2 regions of the Roseovarius sp. D22-M7 genome follow, and region 2 is predicted to be linked to the other one. Evidence: riboswitches for the same ligand, from Rfam matches in the RefSeq annotation. Region 2 holds a riboswitch; the other holds the start of a gene.
What was found. A riboswitch is a leader RNA that binds a small molecule or an ion and turns the genes downstream of it on or off. The one in region 2 is predicted to bind thiamine pyrophosphate.

Region 1: another riboswitch for thiamine pyrophosphate. It lies ahead of thiD (bifunctional hydroxymethylpyrimidine kinase/phosphomethylpyrimidine kinase); the one in region 2 lies ahead of V8324_RS13120 (ABC transporter ATP-binding protein).

Annotation. Positions count from the first base shown of each region.
Region 1 is NZ_JBAPKY010000052.1:15,771-20,090, reverse strand. Features, by position in the region: gene thiS (sulfur carrier protein ThiS) at 1-35, opposite strand, end outside; gene V8324_RS17520 (FAD-dependent oxidoreductase) at 19-1,005, opposite strand; gene thiD (bifunctional hydroxymethylpyrimidine kinase/phosphomethylpyrimidine kinase) at 1,002-1,796, opposite strand; TPP riboswitch at 1,843-1,945, opposite strand; gene V8324_RS17510 (ArsJ-associated glyceraldehyde-3-phosphate dehydrogenase) at 2,124-3,122, shown strand; gene arsJ (organoarsenical effux MFS transporter ArsJ) at 3,119-4,320, shown strand, end outside.
Region 2 is NZ_JBAPKY010000028.1:13,315-17,634, reverse strand. Features, by position in the region: gene V8324_RS13135 (transglycosylase SLT domain-containing protein) at 1-14, opposite strand, end outside; gene V8324_RS13130 (diguanylate cyclase domain-containing protein) at 90-1,109, opposite strand; gene V8324_RS13125 (heme NO-binding domain-containing protein) at 1,106-1,708, opposite strand; TPP riboswitch at 1,821-1,924, shown strand; gene V8324_RS13120 (ABC transporter ATP-binding protein) at 1,976-2,713, shown strand; gene V8324_RS13115 (TenA family protein) at 2,717-3,370, shown strand; gene V8324_RS13110 (ABC transporter permease) at 3,370-4,137, shown strand; gene V8324_RS13105 (NYN domain-containing protein) at 4,250-4,320, shown strand, end outside.

The DNA of each region.
Region 1 (4,320 bases), on a different contig from region 2:
CTCTCCCGCGTGGTGCCGTTAAGCGTGATCTTCATGGTATAACTCCGGTCTTTCATTGTCGCGCAGCACCAGCCCGGCGACCTGCCGCGCCACCGCGGGCGACAGCAGGAAACCGTGGCGAAAGAGGCCGTTGACATGCAGCGTGTCGCCTTTGCGGGTGATGCGCGGCAGATTGTCGGGAAAGGCGGGGCGGGCGTCGGCGCCGATTTCCACCACCTCGGCCTCGCCGAAGGCGGGATGCAGGGCGTAGGCCGCCGACAGAAGCTCCATCACCGAGCGGGCCGAGGCGCGCCCGCGCTCGCCGCTTTCGAGCTGCGTGGCGCCCAGCATGAAGATGCCATCGCCGCGCGGCACGATGTAGAGCGGGAAACGCGGATGCAGCAGGCGCACGGGCCGCGAAAGCTGCACCTCGGGACTGCGCAGCACGACCATCTCGCCCTTGACGCCACGCAGATCGGGCAGGGCGCCCTGTGCGGCGAGGCCGCGGCAATCGATCGTCGGGCCGTCCGGCGCGGCATCGGTCTGCTCGAAGCGCGCGCCGTCCTCTTCCAGCGTCAGGCGCAGATGCTCTAGCGCCGCGCGCGGGTCGATATGCGCCTCGTTCTCAAACCAAAGCGCCCGGTCGTGCCGCTCGGCGACATGGGGCTCGAGCGCGGCCAGAACGTCGCCGGTGACCAGCCGGTGCCCGGCGGTGCGGTGCGCGAAATGGTCAAGCTCTCGCCAGTCGCGCCCGAGCGTAACCACGAGCGAGCCTTGGCGCGTGACCGCGACGCCTTGGGCTGCCCACCAGTCGGCGGCCTCGCGCCCCAGCCGCACCACGGGTTCTTCCGCCGTGGCGCCTTCGCAATCGGGGGCGAGCATGCCGCCGGCCCACCACGAACAGGCGTGCGGTCCGGGGGCCGCGGCCGGATCGCGCAGCGTCACGGGCACGCCGCGTGCCATCAGTTCGGTGGCCACGCAAAGCCCCGCGACGCCCGCACCGCGAATGGTGACGGGTGCGGTCATGTCCAGACCTCGTGGAAATGGTGCAACGGTCCGTGTCCGCGTCCGATATCGAGGCCGTCTGCGGCCCGGATCGCGGCGTGCAGCCAGCCATGCGCGCGCTCGACCGCTTGCGCAAGGGTGCGGCCCTTCGCAAGTTCCGCCGCGATGGCCGAGGAATAGGAACAGCCCGTGCCGTGGGTATTGCGCGTGGCGATGCGGGGCGCGTCGAGGCGGATCACGTCGTCCGCGACAAGCCAGTCGGTGCAGGTCTCGCCATGCCCGTGGCCGCCTTTCATCAGCACCGCGCGGGCGCCCATGTCGCGCAGCCGCGCGCCCTGATCCCGCATCTCGGCGTCGCTGCGCGCTTCAGGCAGCCCGAGAAGCGCCGCCGCCTCGGGCAGGTTCGGCGTCAGCAGGGCGGCGCGCGGCAGAAGATGCCTGACCAGCGCCGCGCGCGACGCATCCGGCAACAGCCGCGCCCCGGACTTGGCGACCATCACGGGATCGAGCACCACGGGACCCTTGTAGTCATGCAGGGCGTGCGCCACCGTCGCGATCAGGCTGGCCTCACCCAGCATCCCGATCTTGATCGCGTCGATGTGGATGTCATCCAGCACGGCCGCGATCTGCGCGGCAACGGATGTATCGGGGATCGGATGCACGTCGGTCACGGCGCGCGTGTTCTGCGCGGTGACGGCGGTGATAACGCTGGTCCCGAAGACGCCGAGCGCCGAAAATGTCTTGAGATCGGCCTGAATGCCCGCGCCGCCGCCACTGTCGGAGCCTGCGATCGTCAGCGCTGTTGTCGCCATCCTGCGTTCCTTCCGTCTTGACGGGAACGAAGGTGCTGCGCCGGGTGGCGGGCAAGGCTCCGTTCCCTACGCCGGCGTTACCCGGATCAGGTTCGATGGGTTGGCCTCTCACCTCTCAGCCCGGTCAACGGGCACCCCAACGGATACCTCCAACGTAGCAAGGCACCGCGGGCACGACAAGGGGCGACGCCATCGGCCCGACCCGCGGCCGGTCCATGCGCGTCCGGTCGCGCGGCGCGTGTCAGAAAACTGTCACTTGCCTTGCGAACAGACGTCATGAATGACGGGTCCGGGACTGGCGCGTCCCGCAGGACAAAGGACGGAGGCATGACGACCTATGCTGTCAACGGGCTGGGCCGGATCGGCAAGCTGATCCTCAAGCCGCTGCTGGCGCGTGGCGCGCGGATCGCTTGGATCAACGACGCGACCGGAGATCCAGAGATGCACGCGCATCTGCTGGAATTCGACACGGTGCATGGAAGGTGGGACGCGGATTTCGCCCATGACGCGGGCAGCGTCACCATCGACGGCGTGCGCCTGCCCTTCATCGGTGCGCGCGACATCGCGGAGCTGCCGCTGGACGGTGTCGATGTGGTGATCGACTGCACCGGCGTGCACAAGAGCGAAGGCAAGCTCGCGCCCTACTTCGAGGCCGGGGTTTCGCGGGTCGTTGTCTCGGCGCCGGTCAAGGACGGGCCGACCGTGAACATCTGCCACGGCGTCAATCACGCCGCCTTTGACCCCGCGCGGCACCGGATCGTGACGGCGGCAAGCTGTACGACCAACTGCCTTGCGCCGGTAGTCAAGGTCCTGCACGAGGCGATCGGTATCCGGCACGGATCCATCACCACGATCCATGACGTGACCAACACCCAGACGATGGTGGACCGGCCCGCCAAGGATCTGCGGCGCGCGCGCTCGGCGCTCAATTCGCTGATCCCGACGAGCACCGGCAGCGCTACCGCGATCACGCTGATCTATCCCGAACTGACGGGCCGGATCGACGGCCACGCGGTGCGGGTGCCGCTGCTGAACGCCTCGCTGACCGATTGCGTGTTCGAGATGGACCGCGAGACCAGCGTCGAGGAGGTGAACGCACTGTTCAAGGCCGCCGCGGAAGGCCCGCTGGCAGGCATCCTGGGATACGAGACGCGGCCGCTGGTGAGTGCAGATTACACCAACGACACAAGGTCGGCCATCGTCGACGCGCCCTCGACGATGGTCACGGGCGGCACGCAGGTGAAGGTCTATGCGTGGTACGACAACGAGATGGGCTATGCGCACCGGCTGGTCGATGTGGCGCTGATGGTCGGGGCGCGTCCGTGACACCACGCACTGAGCGTCCAGATGGTCTTTCGGCCTATATCGCCGTGACGGCGGCCTATTGGGCCTTCATGCTGACCGACGGCGCGCTGCGGATGCTGGTGCTGCTGCATTTCCACACGCTTGGGTTCACACCGGTGCAGCTGGCCTACCTCTTCGTGCTCTACGAGATCGCGGGTATGGTGACCAACCTGTCGGCGGGCTGGATCGCGGCGCGGTTCGGGCTGACGGCGACGCTTTACGCGGGCCTCGGGTTGCAGGTGGCGGCGCTGGTGGCGCTGGCGCAGCTCGACCCCGGCTGGGCCGTGGCGGCCTCGGTGGTCTACGTGATGGTGGTGCAGGGCGCGTCGGGCGTGGCCAAGGATCTGGCCAAGATGTCGTCGAAATCCGCCGTGAAGCTGCTGGCGCCTGAGGCCGAGGGCGGGCTGTTTCGCTGGGTCGCCGCCCTGACCGGGTCGAAGAACGCGGTCAAGGGCGTCGGGTTCCTGCTGGGGGCTGGCCTGCTGGCGACCTTCGGCTTTGCCGGGTCGGTCTGGGCGATGGCGGGCGTGCTGGCGGTGATCCTAGGGGGCGTCGCATGGGCGATGCCGCCCGGGCTGCCGACGGGGCGCAAGGGTGCGAAATTCTCCGAAGTGGTCTCGAAATCCGCCAACGTGAACTGGCTGAGCGTGGCGCGCGTCTTCCTGTTCGGGGCGCGCGACGTGTGGTTCGTGGTGGGCATACCGGTCTATTTCTACGCGGTGCTGTCGGACGGCACCGAGGCGGGCGACCGCGCGGCGTTCTTCCTGGTCGGGTGTTTCATGGCCGGCTGGATAATCCTTTACGGCGCGGTGCAGGCGGGCGCGCCGCGGCTGTTGCGGGCGCGCAGCCGCCCCGAGGGCGAACTGATCCGCGCGGCGCGGGGGTGGGCGATCGCGCTGTTGGCGGTGCCCGTGCTGCTGACGCTGGCCGCAGCGCTGGCGGACGGGCCGCAGACCTGGCTGACGGGCGCGCTGGTCGCGGGGCTGCTGGCCTTCGGCGCGGTCTTTGCGGTCAATTCGGCGCTGCATTCCTATCTGATCCTCGCCTTCTCGAAGGCCGAGCGGGTGACGATGGATGTCGGGTTCTACTACATGGCCAATGCCGCCGGGCGGCTTCTGGGCACGGTGCTGTCGGGGGTGACCTATCAGATGGGCGGGCTGGCGCTGATGCTGGGCACGGC
Region 2 (4,320 bases):
ACCATCCATTTCATCGGGTCAGCTTGCCCAAAGCCCGCGGCTTTGGCAATGCCGTTCGCGCCGGCACGTCCCGGCCCTCTCGGCACGGCTCATCCGGCGCCGCGCAGGACATGGCCGGCGCTGCGGTCGGGATCATGAAGGACGTGACACCCGCGCCCGGCGGCCTTGGCGGTGTAAAGCGCGCGGTCGGCATCCGCCATCATATGCGCGATATCGGGCACCTTGTAGTAACAACTCAGCGTCGCGCCGATACTGGCCGAGATATGGCAGACCTGCCCGTCGCAGGTTATCGGCGCCTCGAGACCCGCGATCAGCCGCGCGGCGGCATTGGCGACCCCAGGGGCCATTTCCGCGCCCGGCAGCACGAAAACGAACTCGTCCCCGCCGACCCGCGCGATCACGTCCCCGGCGCGCACCTGCGCCAGCATGCGCCGCGCCGCTTCCTGCAACACGTGATCGCCCATCGCGTGGCCATGCGCATCGTTGACCTCCTTGAAATGATCCAGATCGAGATGCAGCAGCGCGAATGGCTGTCCGGCCTGCTGCTGCCGTTCCAACAGGTGATCGAGCGCGCGGCGATTCTTCAGCCCCGTCAGCGTGTCGGTCAGGGCCTGCTCATGCGCCGCGATGCGCGCATCTTCCAGCCGCAGGTTCAATTGATGCGATTCGGCCATCGCCGCCGACTTCGCCTCGACGAGGTACAGCATCTCGGTGGTCAGGTCGGTCGGCGCGAAATCGAGTCCGGTCAGCCCGAAATCGCGCACCGCATCGACCACCGAGATCCCGAAGGACAGGTTGACCAGCGCCCCGGGCCCGCCCTGCACCGACAGGGGCACCAGCAAGCCCTTCAGCGCGTGGCGCGATCCGGCGCGCAGCCGCAGGCGCAACCGCCGGCCCGCGAGCGCGCGCAGATCGGCCATGCCGGCAACCATGTTCGGGCGCGCCATCTCGAAGATCTCGAGGAACCGCGCACCGACCGGATCGCGGTCCCGCATCACCTTGCGCAGCGTCGGACCGGCCTGCACGACATGCCCCGTGGGCCCGAGCACGGCGTGCATCGGGGCCAGCGTGTCCAGCACCTCGCGCATCCTGTCGGCGTCCTCCATCATCCCGCCGACCGCCCAGCGCCCAGATCGAACTCCCGCCCGCTGGCGAAACGCGCGTCCAGAAGCTGCACCTCGATCATCTCGTGCGTGGCGGTCGCGCCGCGATGGTCCAGCACCACCAGCGCACCGTAATCGTCCGCCATCGCCCGCAGGATCCCCATCATCACGTGGCCGAATCGCAGCTCGCCGGGCGCGCCTCGTCCCACCTCCAGCCGATAGAGGCCCGCACCATGGCCATGCAGGGTCAGCGACGGCAGGTCGAGTTCGTCCACCGCCAGCCGCGCCCGGTCCGGCAGATCCTCGAGCGCGTGCAGGAAATCGACGAAATCGACACCGCTGAACCGCAACAGGCGGCGGATCGGCTCGACCGCGCGATGCGACACGAGATAGGTCCCGATATCCTCCAGAAGATCATCGCGCGACCGGTCGAGCCGCGTACCCAGCGCCGCCAGCAGCTGTTGCGTGACCTCCGCATCGTAGCGCATCATCGGCTCGAACGTGTCATAGCCGAGACCGAGCCGCCCGATCACGTCCCGCCACAGCGCGTCGCCGTAGCTGTCGCGAGCGAATCGCTCGATCGCGCGGTTGATCAACCCGTGCATGCCCTTCTCTCCCGTTCGACTCGTCCGCAGCATCGCAGCCAAGCCTTAAGAATCGCTGAACCCGATCCCGCCCGGCGCCGCTTGCCTTCGATCCACGGCACCGCTACGATGATGGCATCCGTTGGGGTGCCCCGTGCCGGGGCTGAGAGGCGTTGACGCCAACCCACCGAACCTGATCCGGCTCGCACCGGCGTAGGGAACGGAGACCGCGCACCGCGCGCCTTTCCCCCTTTGCGCCGGCCGGGCCGCCCGATGAAAGGCCGCACCATGCGCCCAGATTCGCCCGCGCTGATGCTTGATGGCACTGCTCGGATCGGCGGGCTGCACATCTTCGGACCATTGCGCCTGACGGTGGCCGCCGGCCGCATAACCTGCCTTCTGGGGCCCTCGGGGGTGGGCAAGACCACCCTGCTCCGGCTTTTGGCCGGTGTCGACGACGTCACCGATTTCACCGGCACGATCTCGGCCTCGGACAGGCGGCCGCTGGCCGGGCGCATGGCGCTGATGGCGCAGGGCGATCTGCTGATGCCGTGGCTCGACGTGCTGGGCAATGTCACGCTGGGTGCACGGCTGCGCGGCGAGCGGCGCGACCGGAGGCGCGCGATGACCATGCTGGGCCGCGTCGGGCTGGACGATCACGCGCACAAGCGTCCGCATGCCCTGTCCGGCGGGCAGAAACAGCGCGTGGCACTTGCCCGCACGCTGATGGAGGACCGACCCGTGATCCTGCTCGACGAGCCGTTCTCGGCGCTCGACGCGCGCACGCGCACCCAGATGCAGGACCTCGCGGCCGAGCATCTGGCGGGGCGCACGGTGCTGATGGTCACGCATGACCCCGCAGAGGCGGCGCGCATGGGTCACGCCATCCAGATCCTGACCGAGGCGGGGCTGGAGGACGTCACCCCGCCCCCCGGCACCGTGCCGCGCCCCGTGGACGATCCCGACACGCTGACCGCGCAAGGCCGGCTGCTCTCGCGCCTGCGCGCCCCCGCATACGAGGAGTAGACGATGCGCCCCACCGATCACCTCAAATCGCTTTGCACAGAGGACTGGCAGGCGGCCACGCGCCACGCCTTCACCGATCAGTTGGCGGCGGGCACCCTGCCAGAGGATCGCATGCTGGCCTATCTCGAGCAGGATCACCTCTTTCTCGACGGCTTCGTGCGGCTTCTGGCCTCGGCCGTCGCGCGCGCGCCGTCGCTGCCCGAGGCGGTCCCCGGCGCGCAATTCCTCGGGCTGATCTGCGGGCCGGAAAACACCTATTTCCTGCGCGCCATCGCGGCGCTTGGCGGCGATCCCGCGCGGCCCGCGCCCGCGCATCCCGTGACGGCAGAGCTTCAGGACATCATGCACCGCGCGACGCGCTCGGACAGTTACGCCCAGATGCTGGCGGTGCTGGTGGTGGCCGAATGGTCCTATCTCGACTGGGCCACGCCGCATGCCGACAAGGCCGACGGCCTGCCCTTCTGGTTCGGGGAATGGATCAGCCTGCACAGCGGCGCGGGCTTCGAGGGTGTGGTGGCGCATCTGCGCGATCAGCTCGACCGCGCGTGGCCCGCGCTGTCGGAGCCCGAGAAGCGCGCCGTCGAGGCCACGTTCATCGAGACCACGCGGCTCGAACACGCGTTTTTCGATGCCGCGCTCGCGGGCTACCCGAATTGATGACGCGGTCCGTTGGCCCTCACCTGAACCGCGCGTTCACCATCCTCGGCTCAACCGCTTTGGCGCTGGCGCTCTGGCAGGCGCTGGTGACGCTGACGGCGCTGCCGCCCTTCATCCTGCCGGGGCCGGCGCGTGTCGCCGAAACCCTCTGGTCCAGCCGCGCGCTGATCCTCGAGCATGCGGGCATCACCATCGCCGAGGTGGTGATCGGACTGGCCCTCGGCGCGATCCTTGGGGGCGTGTCGGCGATCGGGCTGGCGGCCTCGCCAGTGGCGCGCCGGCTGCTGCGCCCGATGATGGTGTTTTCCCAGGCGATCCCGGTCTTCGCGCTGGCGCCATTGCTGACGCTGTGGCTTGGCTACGGCCTCTGGTCGAAGATCGCCATGGCGCTCTTGATCATCTATTTCCCGGTCACCTCGGCCTTCTTCGACGCGCTGATGCGCACGCCACAGCACTGGCTCGATCTGGGGCGGATCATGGGCGCCAACGCGGCGCGGCTGATGTGGCATATCCGCGTGCCCGCCGCACTTCCCGGTTTCGCCACCGGGCTGCGGCTGGCGGCGGTCTATGCCCCCATCGGGGCGATCATCGGCGAATGGGTGGGGGCCTCGAAAGGGCTGGGCTATCTCATGCTTCTGGCCAATGGGCGAGCAAAAATCGATTTGATGTTCGCGGCCCTCATCGTGCTGGCGATCTTCACGCTTTGCCTGCACATGGGCGTCGACCGCGCCTGCCGCCGCTGGCTGGACGGCAAGTCGGCCGGATGAGCGTCTTCCGGGTTGAAGGAACCGTGTCAGACCGTGCCGTTTCGCTCGAACGCCATGAAAAAGATCGCCTCTCGCCCGAAATCGATCCGAATTCGAGGCGTATCCTCTCAGGATGAGCACCCTGCCCCCAACCCGTTTCGCGACCCCTCTGCGCCTCTCGGTCTTTATCGACGCCGACAACAT